3 regions of the Bacillus sp. EB106-07-01-XG149 genome follow, and region 3 is predicted to be linked to each of the others. Evidence: riboswitches for the same ligand, from Rfam matches in the RefSeq annotation. Region 3 holds a riboswitch; each other region holds the start of a gene.
What was found. A riboswitch is a leader RNA that binds a small molecule or an ion and turns the genes downstream of it on or off. The one in region 3 is predicted to bind S-adenosylmethionine.
Positions count from the first base shown of each region.

Region 1 (4,290 bases), on a different contig from region 3:
CATTTTTTAACTCTTTAACTACAGGAATTATTATTTTAAATCCACAGGAATAACCAATTTCAAAACAAAATTAACAATACTAGTTGGCGGACAACCATTTACAATTCTTCAGGGATGGTTGTCTATCGAAGTTAGCGCAAACGGACGTAACTTTCAGATAATCAATACGCATTTAGAGCCGTTTTCTCCCCCTGTTCAAGTTGCTCAAGGGAACGAATCACTAACAGGACCAGCCAATACAAATCTACCGCTAATCCTTCTAGAAAATTCAAATTCAAGTGCTAACGGAACCAGTTCACCAACATATAGAAATTTCATCACGATATTGTATTAATTCAGCTTCTTATCTTAATAAAAAAATGTATTTCAATTTATAATTTTAATAGAAGGAATAGATTAAGTGGAGGAGGTACTTTGAGGATAGCGCCTTTTCTTTATAAAAACTCAAAATGCTGGCATTGTTAATATTTTCGTTCCATCTGGTGGCGGTCAATGGGCTGTGCAAGCACCAATTATGATTCCAGCTGGCGCTGAACTTGGTGTACCTGCTGCAAAAACAGCAATGGCAATTGCGTGGGGCGATGCTTGGACGAACTTGATTCAACCGTTCTGGGCATTACCGGCATTAGCGATAGCTGGTTTAGGTGCTCGTGATATTATGGGATTTTACGTCGTTAACTTACTATATGCAGGATTTATCATTAGTCTATGTTTCTTATTTATTTAAAACAAAAAGCTAGTTTTATACTAGCTTTTTTACATAATAAATCACTTATTTCCCACGCAATTTATTACGGTCTCCCACTCTATCTCCGTAAGATGTAACGCCTCAAATGAAAAAAAGTCTTCACATACTTTTTCAATTACATGTGGATTTTTCTTAAGGAAATTCCACTGTAACGCTTTAGGAAGAAAATACGTTTCATATTCTTTACTTCCTCTTACTACCTCATCCACTTCTCTTTCACAAATTCCTCTTATTAAATAATCATTCCTTAATTGAATCTGTATTTGTTGAAATATTTCACTACATTTCTTCAATTGGATTAAACAATTAATATATGTACGAAAAAGTTCATTATCATACTGACAACACTTTATAATACGTTCCATTTCATTCATAATGAACGAGCCTTTTCTTCTATGTGTAATAACCACTTTTCCCGCTTCTCTACTTTACTCGTTTTCACAGATTGAAAAACAGATCGTTTTATATCGCGAATGCCGCAAAAACGTAACACACCTCGCTTCATCATAATCCAATCGGCTGATCGATATAATAGTGCGACGTACCATAATGGCGAGTCTAACGTATTAATTACCCATGCCTTCTTCCCTTTCAATAAGCCTTTCGGCAGGGCTCCTTCATATTTATAAGCAAAACCAGCAACGAAAATGCGATCAATAAACCCTTTTAAAATAGCAGGCATCCCCCACCACCATATCGGATATATAAAGAGAAGCGTATCCGCTTCTTCCACTAACGTTCTGTACCGGGCTGTTTCTTCTTCATTTACTAAATCACGTCTTTTCTTCTCCTCATTAAATACAAGGACTGGATCAAATTGTTCTTTATATAAATCAAGTACCTTAACCGAATGATCTGTTTCTTGTAATCCTTTTTGTACATGCTTTAATATCGCCGCGTTAAAACTGGAAGGACTAGGATGAGCGTATACAATTAGTACGTTCACTACAAAACAACTCCCTCTATAAGTTACAGTTTCCCCTTCTTTAACATCTTTTCTACAATTTGCACGTTTTTCGAACTTTGTAATAAACGATTTAATAATGTAAGTAACTCTTCCTTTTCTAAATCTTTCAGTTTCTCTTTAAGCGTACTTTCACCAGCACCTTGAATATCATAAACAACTGCCGCCATATGCTTACAATAATTCTCATATGGACACTCGCAGCTACTTTCTGTAAAATTTTCAAGATCAATCATTACTTCATAGTTTCCTGCATTTCCAGTAACAAAAGCAAATATTTTCTTTTCTTGTATTTCAACATCTTCTACATGTCCTTCTTCATAATATTCAAAACCTTTATCCATAATGTACTTAGGAATCCATTTCGTTATATCATTTAGTAAGTAAGCGTACATAACAACACCTCTTCCTTTAATTCCCTTTTGACTTCCAAAACCCTGCATGTTATTCTAATAACTGTCAAATAGCAAGTCTATATGACAAAACGACTGACACCTATTCGGCGGAGGTGTCTCTTTTCATTTGCAGCCGATATGAAGTGCCTCTTTCAGGCACATTCAATCTTTGACACTACACACTCAACACCATTCCCTTGTATCAGGCTGCTTAAGCAGTCTTTTACTCTACATACTTCAAAAAAAAGAGAGCTTAGCTCCCTTTTCCTGCCTTATAAAATACCCCTTTTTCAGTATAGAGATATTCATCAGCTAATGTAATTTTCCCATCCAGTTTCAGTTCATCTAATAGTCTTGATAAATAAAATTGATGTAACATCTTTTTCGTGAATTTTCCTTCATGATGCGAAACGATATGTTCTTGAATATCTAACAATGATATTGGCTTATCTTGCTCTATCATATATTCATAAACTGTACTACGCAGTTTTACGTATTTTTCGAGTGTCACAGTACTTCGCAACCCCTTTCTTCTTAATATAAATTTTCGTAATCGGTTTTTTTGCAACAAAAAAACCTCTCCGATAAGAAGAAGTTACGTATATATCTTCGTCTTATCTCCCAGAACAAATATGTTCTGCTGGAATTAGCACCTGCATCGCGGTTGCTGGGTTTCATCGGGCCAGTCCCTCCACCTCTCTGGATAAGAAAATATTCACTTAATTCCTACTATACGTAATTTCGTTTTAATTGTCAAATAAATATAACAAATTATATTTTGTTCCTTACTGTTCATACTATACATATATGAATATGCAAGGAGGATTATGAAATGCACGAAAATGCTCGTGGATATGTCCAAAATTCTTTTCAATCATTACAAGAAGCAAAACATTGTTTAGAAGAAGCGCTACAGACTGTTGAAAAAGATTTTAATCGCGCTCGTATTGAACAATCACTTTATGCGATCGAACAAGCTATTCAACGCTGTGATTACACCGTTCATATTTTAGAACAAGATTGAAAAAACTTCCCATCATAAGATGGGAAGTTTTTTCAAATGGCATACTTCATAATTATTACCGTTATAATTAAAAAATATACAGAATTAGCAATTTCTAAAACCCCTACTTTTATAATAGAAATTTTTTTGCCATACAACATAATTGCTCGAATGACACTCGGTATAAAAATAAGAGAACACCACGGATTCATTGAAAATACAATGATTGTTAATACAATATGGTACCCCCATGATATACGGCGATACTTCGGGTTATTTTTCTCGCGAATCATCGTTTTTACATAAAATGTACTTCCTAAAAAATATAAAAATGAAATAAGCGCAATAAATAGTGCTGTTTTATCTATAAGTTTCATTGAAAAATAATAACTAACTAAACCACCAATACAAAAAACAATAATCGCACTAATGTCATTTAGTAACGCTCTTTCATTCTTTTGACGGGCGTAATACATATTTACTATAAATAATGGAATCATTACTGCTACGAATAAAAGAATGCGCCATTCATATAATAGAGAAATCATCCCAAATACGAAAGCGATGATAAAATATACAATTGCTGCATGTAAAAACTCTTTTTTTCGTTTTTGCTTTATGTACGTAAGAAATGGATACGTAGCTAAATAGATAAAGAACCAAGCTAAAAACAATGGAATATGATAAATAGTAGGTTTCCCAAGTATGACACTTAATAGAAATGGTATAACGAGCATGGCCCATGCACCATGTTGCTTCGGAATAACTAACTTCATTAACTATACACCTCCCTTTTGAAAATAGTTCTCACCTACTATTATACAAATAATTTTATATAGTAACGGATATATATTGGACTATTTTTTGACAATAAAAAATGCTCCTTACAATATGTAAGAAGCATGAAAGAGGCAAACGAATATGTAAGTCGCGACCCTACCTTATATGAGTATGCTTTTCTATGCCATGTTATGCTTATCTAATATGCCATATTTCTTTTTGAATCTCGTAAGAATCGTAATCCAAGACGTACTAAATAATAGTAAGAAAACAACATTCGAAATCGCATGGCTCAAATCGAAATAAAAACTTGCGATATAATACGAAATGACAGCTTCCCACGTTGCCTCACGTATGAAACCGAGAAGCCCCCAGAAGTTCATAATCCAACCAAATAAAA
Region 1 covers NZ_JBYTDP010000004.1:379,418-383,707, reverse strand. Annotated here, with positions in the region: partial or broken gene AC3WTA_RS18990 (SGNH/GDSL hydrolase family protein) at 1-28, opposite strand, end outside; partial or broken gene AC3WTA_RS18985 (TIGR00366 family protein) at 449-727, shown strand; gene AC3WTA_RS18980 (group-specific protein) at 769-1,122, opposite strand; gene AC3WTA_RS18975 (NAD(P)H-dependent oxidoreductase) at 1,119-1,694, opposite strand; gene AC3WTA_RS18970 (SWIM zinc finger family protein) at 1,718-2,107, opposite strand; gene AC3WTA_RS18965 (hypothetical protein) at 2,361-2,678, opposite strand; SAM riboswitch class I at 2,719-2,817, opposite strand; gene AC3WTA_RS18960 (hypothetical protein) at 2,940-3,131, shown strand; gene AC3WTA_RS18955 (YwiC-like family protein) at 3,164-3,886, opposite strand; gene AC3WTA_RS18950 (ECF transporter S component) at 4,070-4,290, opposite strand, start outside.
Region 1: linked by a shared signal. The riboswitch ahead of AC3WTA_RS18965 (hypothetical protein) and the one ahead of AC3WTA_RS23115 (M20 family metallopeptidase) in region 3 are both predicted to bind S-adenosylmethionine.

Region 2 (4,290 bases), on a different contig from region 3:
GAACCATTCTTTAATACTTGTATTGATACTTTCTCAGATTTTGAAGGGATAGTCGTAATGGCAATTGGTGATCGAAATGATCGTTCTAAAATTAAAAAAGCGCCAGACCATTTTATAATTGCTTCATACGTACCCCAATCAGAAATATTAAGTGAAGCAGATGTTTTCATTACACATGGTGGTATGAATAGCGTTCACGATGCCATTTATTTTAATGTCCCATTTGTTATAATTCCACACGATAAAGACCAGCCAATGATAGCACAAAGATTAACTGAACTTGAAGCAGCACATCGATTATTGAAAGAGCATGTTAATGTGCAAACTTTAAATGAAGCGGTAACAGACGTTCTTTCAAATGAAAAGTATAAACATGGTATACGAAAACTGAATGATAGTTTTTTAGAATGTGTTGGTACTAAAGAAGCAATTACAGTTATAAAATCTCTTTTAAATAAATAGTGTGGACAATATAAAAACATAGAGGATTAACCGTTATGCTTTTATATTATTATCCTGCAAACTGCACAGCAGTATTTGCATGTAAAAAAGCGGTATCAAAAACAGGTACAGTAAGGTCGTTTTGGGAAATGAGCAATGGTATTTCAGTGCAGCCTAGCAATATACCTTCTGCGCCGTTTTGAATTAATGAGTTTGTAATTTGTAAAAGTTTTTCTTTTGATGTTTCTGAAATAATTCCTTTACTTAATTCATTTAAAATAACATGATGAATAAAATTTCTTTCCTCTTCATTTGGGATGATCGTCTCAATATTAAAATTTGTTAGACGTGATTTATAGAAGTCTTGTTCCATCGTTTGTTTCGTACCCAATAGTCCGATACGCTTTATATTCTGTTCTACCATTTCTTTAGCACTTACATCACCAATGTGAAGTAGTGGAATAGATATTGCATTTTCTACTTCTTCAGCAAATAAATGGACCGTATTGGAACACATTAATAAACAATCAGCTCCGGATTTTTCAACCTTTTTTGCAACTGTGACTAATTCGTTTTTCACTTCTTCATATTGATGATTTTGTAATAAAGTAGTTACTTCACCAAAGTCCATGCTATATAAAACAAGCTTTGCATTTTGATCATATTGAGAGAGTGTAAGTGTATTAATATGTTTATAGTATAACGATGTAGATTCCCAACTTAGTCCACCAATTAAACCGATTACTTTCATCGTACATTCCTCCCGTAACTATTTTGAATTCATTATTTCACAATTCCGATAAGAATACAATGGTTTAAACGTACCGTTAAACAAAAAATAAAAATAATTAGAAAAGTGTTGAAATTTATACTTATTAGTGCCATAATACGAATTACAAATTAATACTTATCCAGAGAGGTGGAGGGAACGGCCCTATGAAACCTCAGCAACCCCTATATAAATTTATAGGAAGGTGCTAATTCCGCAGAGGACACGATGTGTTTTTTGGAAGATAAGAGGATTCTTGAACGTGAAGAAAATGACCTCTTATGTAAGGGGTCATTTTTTGTTGTATAGAAAGGGAGTGTCGATGCATAATTCATTTTCAAAATAAATATAGAGTAATAAAAGTTGACTAATATGGGAGGGGAATTGTAATGAACAAATTATCAACAAAGTTAGTAGTAGCAATCGGAATTGGAGCAGCATTATACGGGATATTAGGACTTTGGGGATTTTCTATTGCACCAAATACATTTATTAAACCTGCATTAGCTATTTTAACCGTTTTTGGAGCGTTATTTGGTCCAGTAGCAGGACTTTTAATAGGACTTATCGGTCATACAGTAACAGATACAATCGCTGGATGGGGTATTTGGTGGGGTTGGGTTATAAGTTCAGGCATTATCGGCTTTGCAATGGGACTCATTCAAAAAAGAGTTAGCTTTAGTGTGAAAAACGGTATGTATAATAAGCGGGATATTTCTTATTTAGCCATTACTGGGTTAATTGGTATTGTCATTGCTATTATATTTGCTGGGGCATTCGATGTTATTGTGATGGGAGAACCATTTGACAAAATTGTTATACAAGTATTAGGAGCAACAATTGCTGATGTTATTGTATTTCTAGTTCTTGGATTGCCAATTACAATAGGTCTAGCTAAATCTAATAAGAAACATACACATTTAAAAATTGAAAAGTAGGGATGTTAACATGCAACCAATTATTTCTTTTGAACAATTCAGCTTTCAATATGAACATGCTGCGCAGCCTACTGTAAAAGACATTACATTTCATATATACCCTGGAGAAAAAGTACTAATTGCTGGACGAAGTGGTTCAGGGAAGTCAACTTTAGCTCATTGTATCAATGGGCTAATCCCCTTTTCTTATGGGGGGATTAGTACTGGTAATATTTTAATTGCCGGCAAAGATCCGAGGAAAGGCAGTGTTTTTGAACAGAGTAAACAGGTAGGAACAATTTTGCAAGATCAAGATGCTCAATTTATTGGTCTTACAGTAGAAGAAGATGTAGCTTTTTATTTAGAAAATGAATGTGTAAATCAAAATGAAATGAAAAAAATTGTTTCAGACTCATTAAAAAAGGTAAAGATGCATTCTTTTCATAAACAAAGTCCACATGAATTATCAGGAGGTCAAAAACAAACCGTTTCTCTAGCAGGGTTGTTAACAACGAATGCTGATATATTATTATTTGATGAACCTTTAGCGAATTTAGATCCTGTCAGTAGCTTACATACAATAGAACTTATTAAAGATATACATAAACAATATAATAAAACAATTGTAATTATTGAACATCGAATAGAAGAAATGTTAAATCTGGATTTAGATAAAATCATTTTAATGGATGAAGGGGAAATTGTTACGATAGGGACACCAGAAGAGATTTTTGCGTCAAATATATTACCATCTATCGGCTTAAGAGAGCCTATGTACATAGAAGTATTAAAGAAATTGCAGTTTGATGGTAATAATGACGTAATATACTACCCACTTGAAAATCTTCAAAGGGAAAGTGTTCGTAGCGTAATAGATGAGTGGATGGAGAAGCAAGTTTTTTGTAAAGGTACCCCTACAAAAAAAGAATTATTGAAAGTAGAGAATTTGTCATTCTCCTATTCTAATAAACAAAAAGTATTGGACAATGTAAATTTCTCAATATATGAAGGTGAAATTGTAGCACTTTTGGGCCATAATGGAGCTGGTAAATCAACATTAGCTCATAGTCTTATAGGCATAAACAAAACAAAAAATGATAGGATTGTATTTGATGAAGTAAATATCAATTCTTGGTCTATTCGTAAACGTGGTGAAGTTATATCTTATGTGATGCAAAATCCAAATCATATGATTACGCAACCTACTGTTATAGAAGAGGTTACATTTTCATTAAAATTAAAAAAGGTTTCAAATGAAGAAATTAAGCTTAGGGCGGAAGAAACATTAAAAATTTGTGGTTTGTATCCATTTCGTAATTGGCCAATTCAGGCATTAAGTTATGGACAAAAAAAGAGAGTAACGATTGCATCTGTACTAACAACAAATCCGAAACTTATCATTTTAGATGAACCGACAGCGGGACAAGATTATTATCATTATAAACAGTTTATGTCGTTTATTAAAAAACTAGCTGCAAAGGGAATATCTTTTATTTTTATCACACACGATATGAATCTCGCATTAGAATATGCAGACAGAGCAATCGTTTTACATGAAGGGGAAATTATTGCGAATAATACCTCGTCTATCGTATTAGGACATTCAGAAACGTTACAAAGAGCGAAACTTAGGGAAAGTTCATTATTCAAGTTAGTTAAATTTAGTGGGATTGCATACCCTGAAAGGTTTATAGAACTTTATTTTGAGGTTACTAGGAGGGAGGAACATGTATAGTACATACTTTCATCGTATGGATGGAGCAGTGAAATTGTTATTATTTATTTTTTGTATGACGCTTACTTTTTTGTTTCTTGATTTTCGCATATTGCTTATTGTTTTTATGATTGGCTGTATCGGACTTCTAGTTGCAAAAATTCCATTTCGTAAAATTTGTATTGTTTTTACTGTTATATTTACATTTAGTTTATTAAATTCTGTAATGATTTTATTTATTACACCAACTCATGGATCTGAATTAACCGAATCATATACTTCGTTTTTACATATCGGATATGCAACAATTACATGTGAAACATTATTTTATGCAGCTACACTTTCATTAAAATATTTTACGTTATTACCATTTACACTTATTTTTATATATACGACTGATCCAAGCAAATTTGTGAGTAGCTTAAGTAAATTTCGAATTCATTATAAGA
Region 2 covers NZ_JBYTDP010000001.1:391,013-395,302, reverse strand. Annotated here, with positions in the region: gene AC3WTA_RS02135 (macrolide family glycosyltransferase) at 1-462, shown strand, start outside; gene AC3WTA_RS02130 (aspartate/glutamate racemase family protein) at 512-1,192, opposite strand; SAM riboswitch class I at 1,346-1,461, shown strand; gene AC3WTA_RS02125 (ECF-type riboflavin transporter substrate-binding protein) at 1,600-2,148, shown strand; gene AC3WTA_RS02120 (ABC transporter ATP-binding protein) at 2,159-3,862, shown strand; gene AC3WTA_RS02115 (energy-coupling factor transporter transmembrane component T family protein) at 3,855-4,290, shown strand, end outside.
Region 2: linked by a shared signal. The riboswitch ahead of AC3WTA_RS02125 (ECF-type riboflavin transporter substrate-binding protein) and the one ahead of AC3WTA_RS23115 (M20 family metallopeptidase) in region 3 are both predicted to bind S-adenosylmethionine.

Region 3 (4,290 bases):
GAGAATTTCTGTTTCAGAAATAGGACGTATTATATCCATGACGCAGCCTGCTGTAAAAGAACGCATTAACAAACTTGAAGATCAAGGCGTTATAGCTGCATACCGAACGAAATTTGAGCCTTCTAAAATTAATAAGAACATTCAAGCATTCATCATGTTTAAAACGAGTCAATGCTCTGATTTCATCCAATTTTGTAATGCCGCTCCCGAAGTAACTGATTTATATCGAATTAGCGGGGAGTTTAATTATATGATGAAGGTCATGAGCGATTCGATGGATTCTCTCGCTACATTTTTAGACTCCTTAATGCAATTTGGATTATCGTCTCCTTTAATTGTTTTAAAGAGTGAGTTTGAGGAGAAATTGTCGTTCTGATAAGAGGGTACTAAGATAAAGATACCGAGTGTATGTGGAAAAATTCTTATATAATATAAAAAGAACCAGCCATAGGCTGGTTCTTTTTTCATTCAATTTCCTACTAGAAAATCCAGAGATTCGTCTCCTTCTCACCTATCCCTGATTTCTCTGCGCCTCTCTAAACTCCTCCTTCACCTTCTCTAACAACCCTTCTACTGTAATTAATCGATACGCTGTATTTGCTAGTGCTTTTGCGGATGTAATTAATGCTTTATCTCCTAATTCTGAACGTGCTGCTTCTCTAAATTCATTCGTATGCGCAATTAAATCGTCTGGACCGATTTTAATGTACGGATGAATGGTCGGTACGACTTGGCTTACGTTTCCTGCGTCTGTTGAGCCGATGCCAAATCTTTCTTTCCGATTTACGTCTTCACCTTGTAATTCTAATTCTTCGGCTACGACGTCATTAAATGTTTTTGTTACGAGTAGTTCATCGATTTCATTTTGGAATTGATGAATTTTCACTTTCGTACCTGTTGCTAATGCTGCTCCTTGTGCGATATTTTTTACTTTTTCTGTTACTTCTGCACATCTTTTTCGCGTTGCTGCGCGGATGAAGAACCTTGCTGCGGCGTAGTCAGGAATAATGTTAGGTGCTTTTCCGCCTTCTGTAATAACGCCATGAATTTTCACATCTGACGGAAGTTGCTGGCGAAGTGCATTAATGCTGTTATACAGCTGAATAATCGCATCTAATGCGTTAATTCCTTCTTCCGGTGAAGCTGCGGCATGAGCTGTTTTTCCGTAAAAATGAAAATCAAGTGGATCGACTGCTAGTGAAGGGCTCGTTGGCGCTGTTTTTCCGCTCGGATGAATCATAAGTGCCGCATCAATATCTTTAAATAACCCCGCTTTTACATAACTCGCTTTCGCACTACCATTTGGTCCTCCTTCTTCAGCTGGAGTACCAAACACGACAACTTCCCCGCCAATTTCTTCAAGCGTTTCTGATAATGCAATCGCAGCCGCAACACTAATTGTGCCAATTAAATTGTGACCACATGCATGACCGAGTCCTGGTAAAGCGTCATACTCAGCTAAAAATGCGATAACTGGCCCTTGTTTTCCTGAACTTTTTCGCGCGATAAAACCTGTTTCATGTCCAGCTATATTGTGTTGTAACTGAAATCCTGCGCTTCCTAATAATAAACTCAACGTTCTTGATGCATAAAACTCTTGGTTACCAATCTCCGGATTCGCATGAATATCGTGACTTGTTTCTATGTACTTTTCCTTATTTCTTTCAATACTCTCTTCAATTGTTTTTCTTTGTGACGTTACTCCAGTCGCTCCCATTTTTCTTCCCCCTTATATTTTCACGTAAAAAAGCCTCTTTCTAAAAGATAGAAAGAGGCTTCTGTATATACAGTCAAAATGAGCTTCTTTCTTATCTTTCAAGTTACCTTGCTGGAATTGGCACAGTATTCATAAAGAATCCGCTGCCGAGGTGTCATAGGGCCAGTCCCTCAACCTCTCGTGATAAGAATTTTCATAAGATTATATTAAATTACATTCATTCTAAGTTCATTCCGATTAAAAGTCAAGGAATTCCTATCCGAATTTACCGAATATCTAAAAATCCTTTTAACACACCAATTGTTTCCGGTGCTTGTAATCTTGCACATACGTACGGAAATTCCATACTACCTTCAAACATCATTTGAGATGTGAGCGGTGCTCCTGCCCAAAAGATTTCATCATCGATTACGATAAACGGGAATGCTTTATTTTGTCTTTGTAACTTTACATTTTTTAACGGAACTGGTCCATCACTATACACTGTTATTTGCGCATTTGTGCGCATTAACGCTTGCCATACTCGTTTATCCACTTGCTTTGTACTTGGAAGCGAAATAATAATTTTTCGTTTTGCGGCTAAAATATCTTTCAATAACCCTTTCGGCTCTTCAAGATTCATTTCCATAAACCAGCGTAAACGTTTCGAAATTTTTCGTTCCCACAATTGTCTTGATGTCGTGCGATCATACACATCTCCGTGCCGTTCTATATGAGCTGTTAATTGTGATAACGCTTGTTTTCTCGAAAGGTTTTTACGCATATAATGGCAATCTGATAATTGAATGAACTTCCCTCTCGCTCTCGTTACGGCTACATTGACGAGGCGATGGTTTTTGTGATCAAAGAATAACACGCCAGGACGTTCTTGCGGATAACTATCCACTGTATCAAATATCATCATATCTCTTTCAGAACCTTGGAATTTATGAACTGTTGCCGCTAAAACTGGTATGTTTTGATATTTCGTTCTCTGCAACATTTCTCTAATACACGTTGATAAAAAGCGGGATTGTGCCCTGTAAGGTGTAACAACACCGATCGATTGAACACCATCTAACAGTCCGATTAACATCATTTGCATCGCTACTAAACCAGACATAATGTTAAATCGAGAACCAGAAGCAGCGTCTTTTAACGAAAAGGCTCCCATTAAACTCGTATCAAATAAAACACTTGCCTCATTTGCGAACGGTTGTAGCTGCGCAAGTTCTTTACGGTCTGAAACAGACGGATGATCATATACTCTATTTTTATAAATAAACGAATTTGTAAACTTCGATATATCCGCATGCATACGTCTTTGTTCCTGCAGCATAAATAGGTTCGGATGTGCTTCTGATTTATTGACAGAATCAACAATCCCAGCATGGTAAAACATATCTTCCCCAAGCCATTTTCGAACGAGTTCATGGTTCGCCATCGCAATTGGAGGTAACTGTAAAAAGTCTCCACAAACGACAATACGTTTTCCAAGTGAAGCAGCTAATGCAATTTGCGGAACATATGCCATACTCACTTCATCTACGACAACTAAATCAAATGTACGCTCATAAATAAGTGAATCAATGGCACATTTCGATAAAGTTGCGCCGATTACTTTCGCATTTTCAATGTATTCTTTTTCTACTTCTTTAATTTTCGCTTTTTGCTTTCGAAGATCACTTTCAATCTCTTGTATACGCTTCTTATCAGCAGAAGTCGCTTTATATGATAAAATCTTTTCACGAAGATCTTGTCGTGTTTCTTCTAAATAGAGTCTTTCTTCCCCCCATGATCCGTTCGTCGTTTCAACTAGCTTCGACGTAAGTAATGTTTCATGATTTCGTATATGTTCATGTTGACTATAACCGTAACGAACAATTTCGCCAGGTGTCCATTTCTTTTTCTTCTCAATTTGCTTCGTTACTTCGCTCATTAATACGTCTACTGCCGCATTACTATGAGCTAATACAAGTACCGATTTTCCTTTTTGATAATGAGCCGAAATAATACGTGATAAATTGTAAGACTTCCCTGTTCCAGGTGGTCCCCACACGTACGTTGTCGGATTGTAAAACGAACGATACGCCAATTCATTTTTCGGATTTTTCATCTTCTCAATATGTTTCGGACCGCTCGTCCCATCAACAAGACGCTTTATACGATTACGTTTTAACTTATCTTTATGTGCCTCTTTTAATCGCTCTTGTAGTTGCTCTAACAATTGCCACGGTTCACTGTATAAAACAGCTTCTCGTATTTCACCTTGTATATAATCATTTAATTTCAGTTCTATTTCTAATCCATGTACAGATAATACTTCTCCTGTCGCTTCCTCACCATCAAACTCAATTCGAATTGGTGAACCTTCAGGTAAGCTTACTTCCGAAATAAGCTGAAATACGTATACTGTACTTTCATAATCTGTATATAAAAAACGACCGTTCATAATAGAAATTTTACTACCACCTATCGTTTTCCAATGTTTAATTTCATACGCTAATGCATAATGCCACTCTTTCATCGTTGCCGATAATGAAGGAGTTTGAGTAGGTGTATTCATCGTATAATCTCCTTCCTTCTCCCCAAAC
Region 3 covers NZ_JBYTDP010000007.1:26,547-30,836, reverse strand. Annotated here, with positions in the region: gene AC3WTA_RS23120 (Lrp/AsnC family transcriptional regulator) at 1-376, shown strand, start outside; gene AC3WTA_RS23115 (M20 family metallopeptidase) at 512-1,717, opposite strand; SAM riboswitch class I at 1,806-1,907, opposite strand; gene AC3WTA_RS23110 (AAA domain-containing protein) at 1,983-4,290, opposite strand, start outside.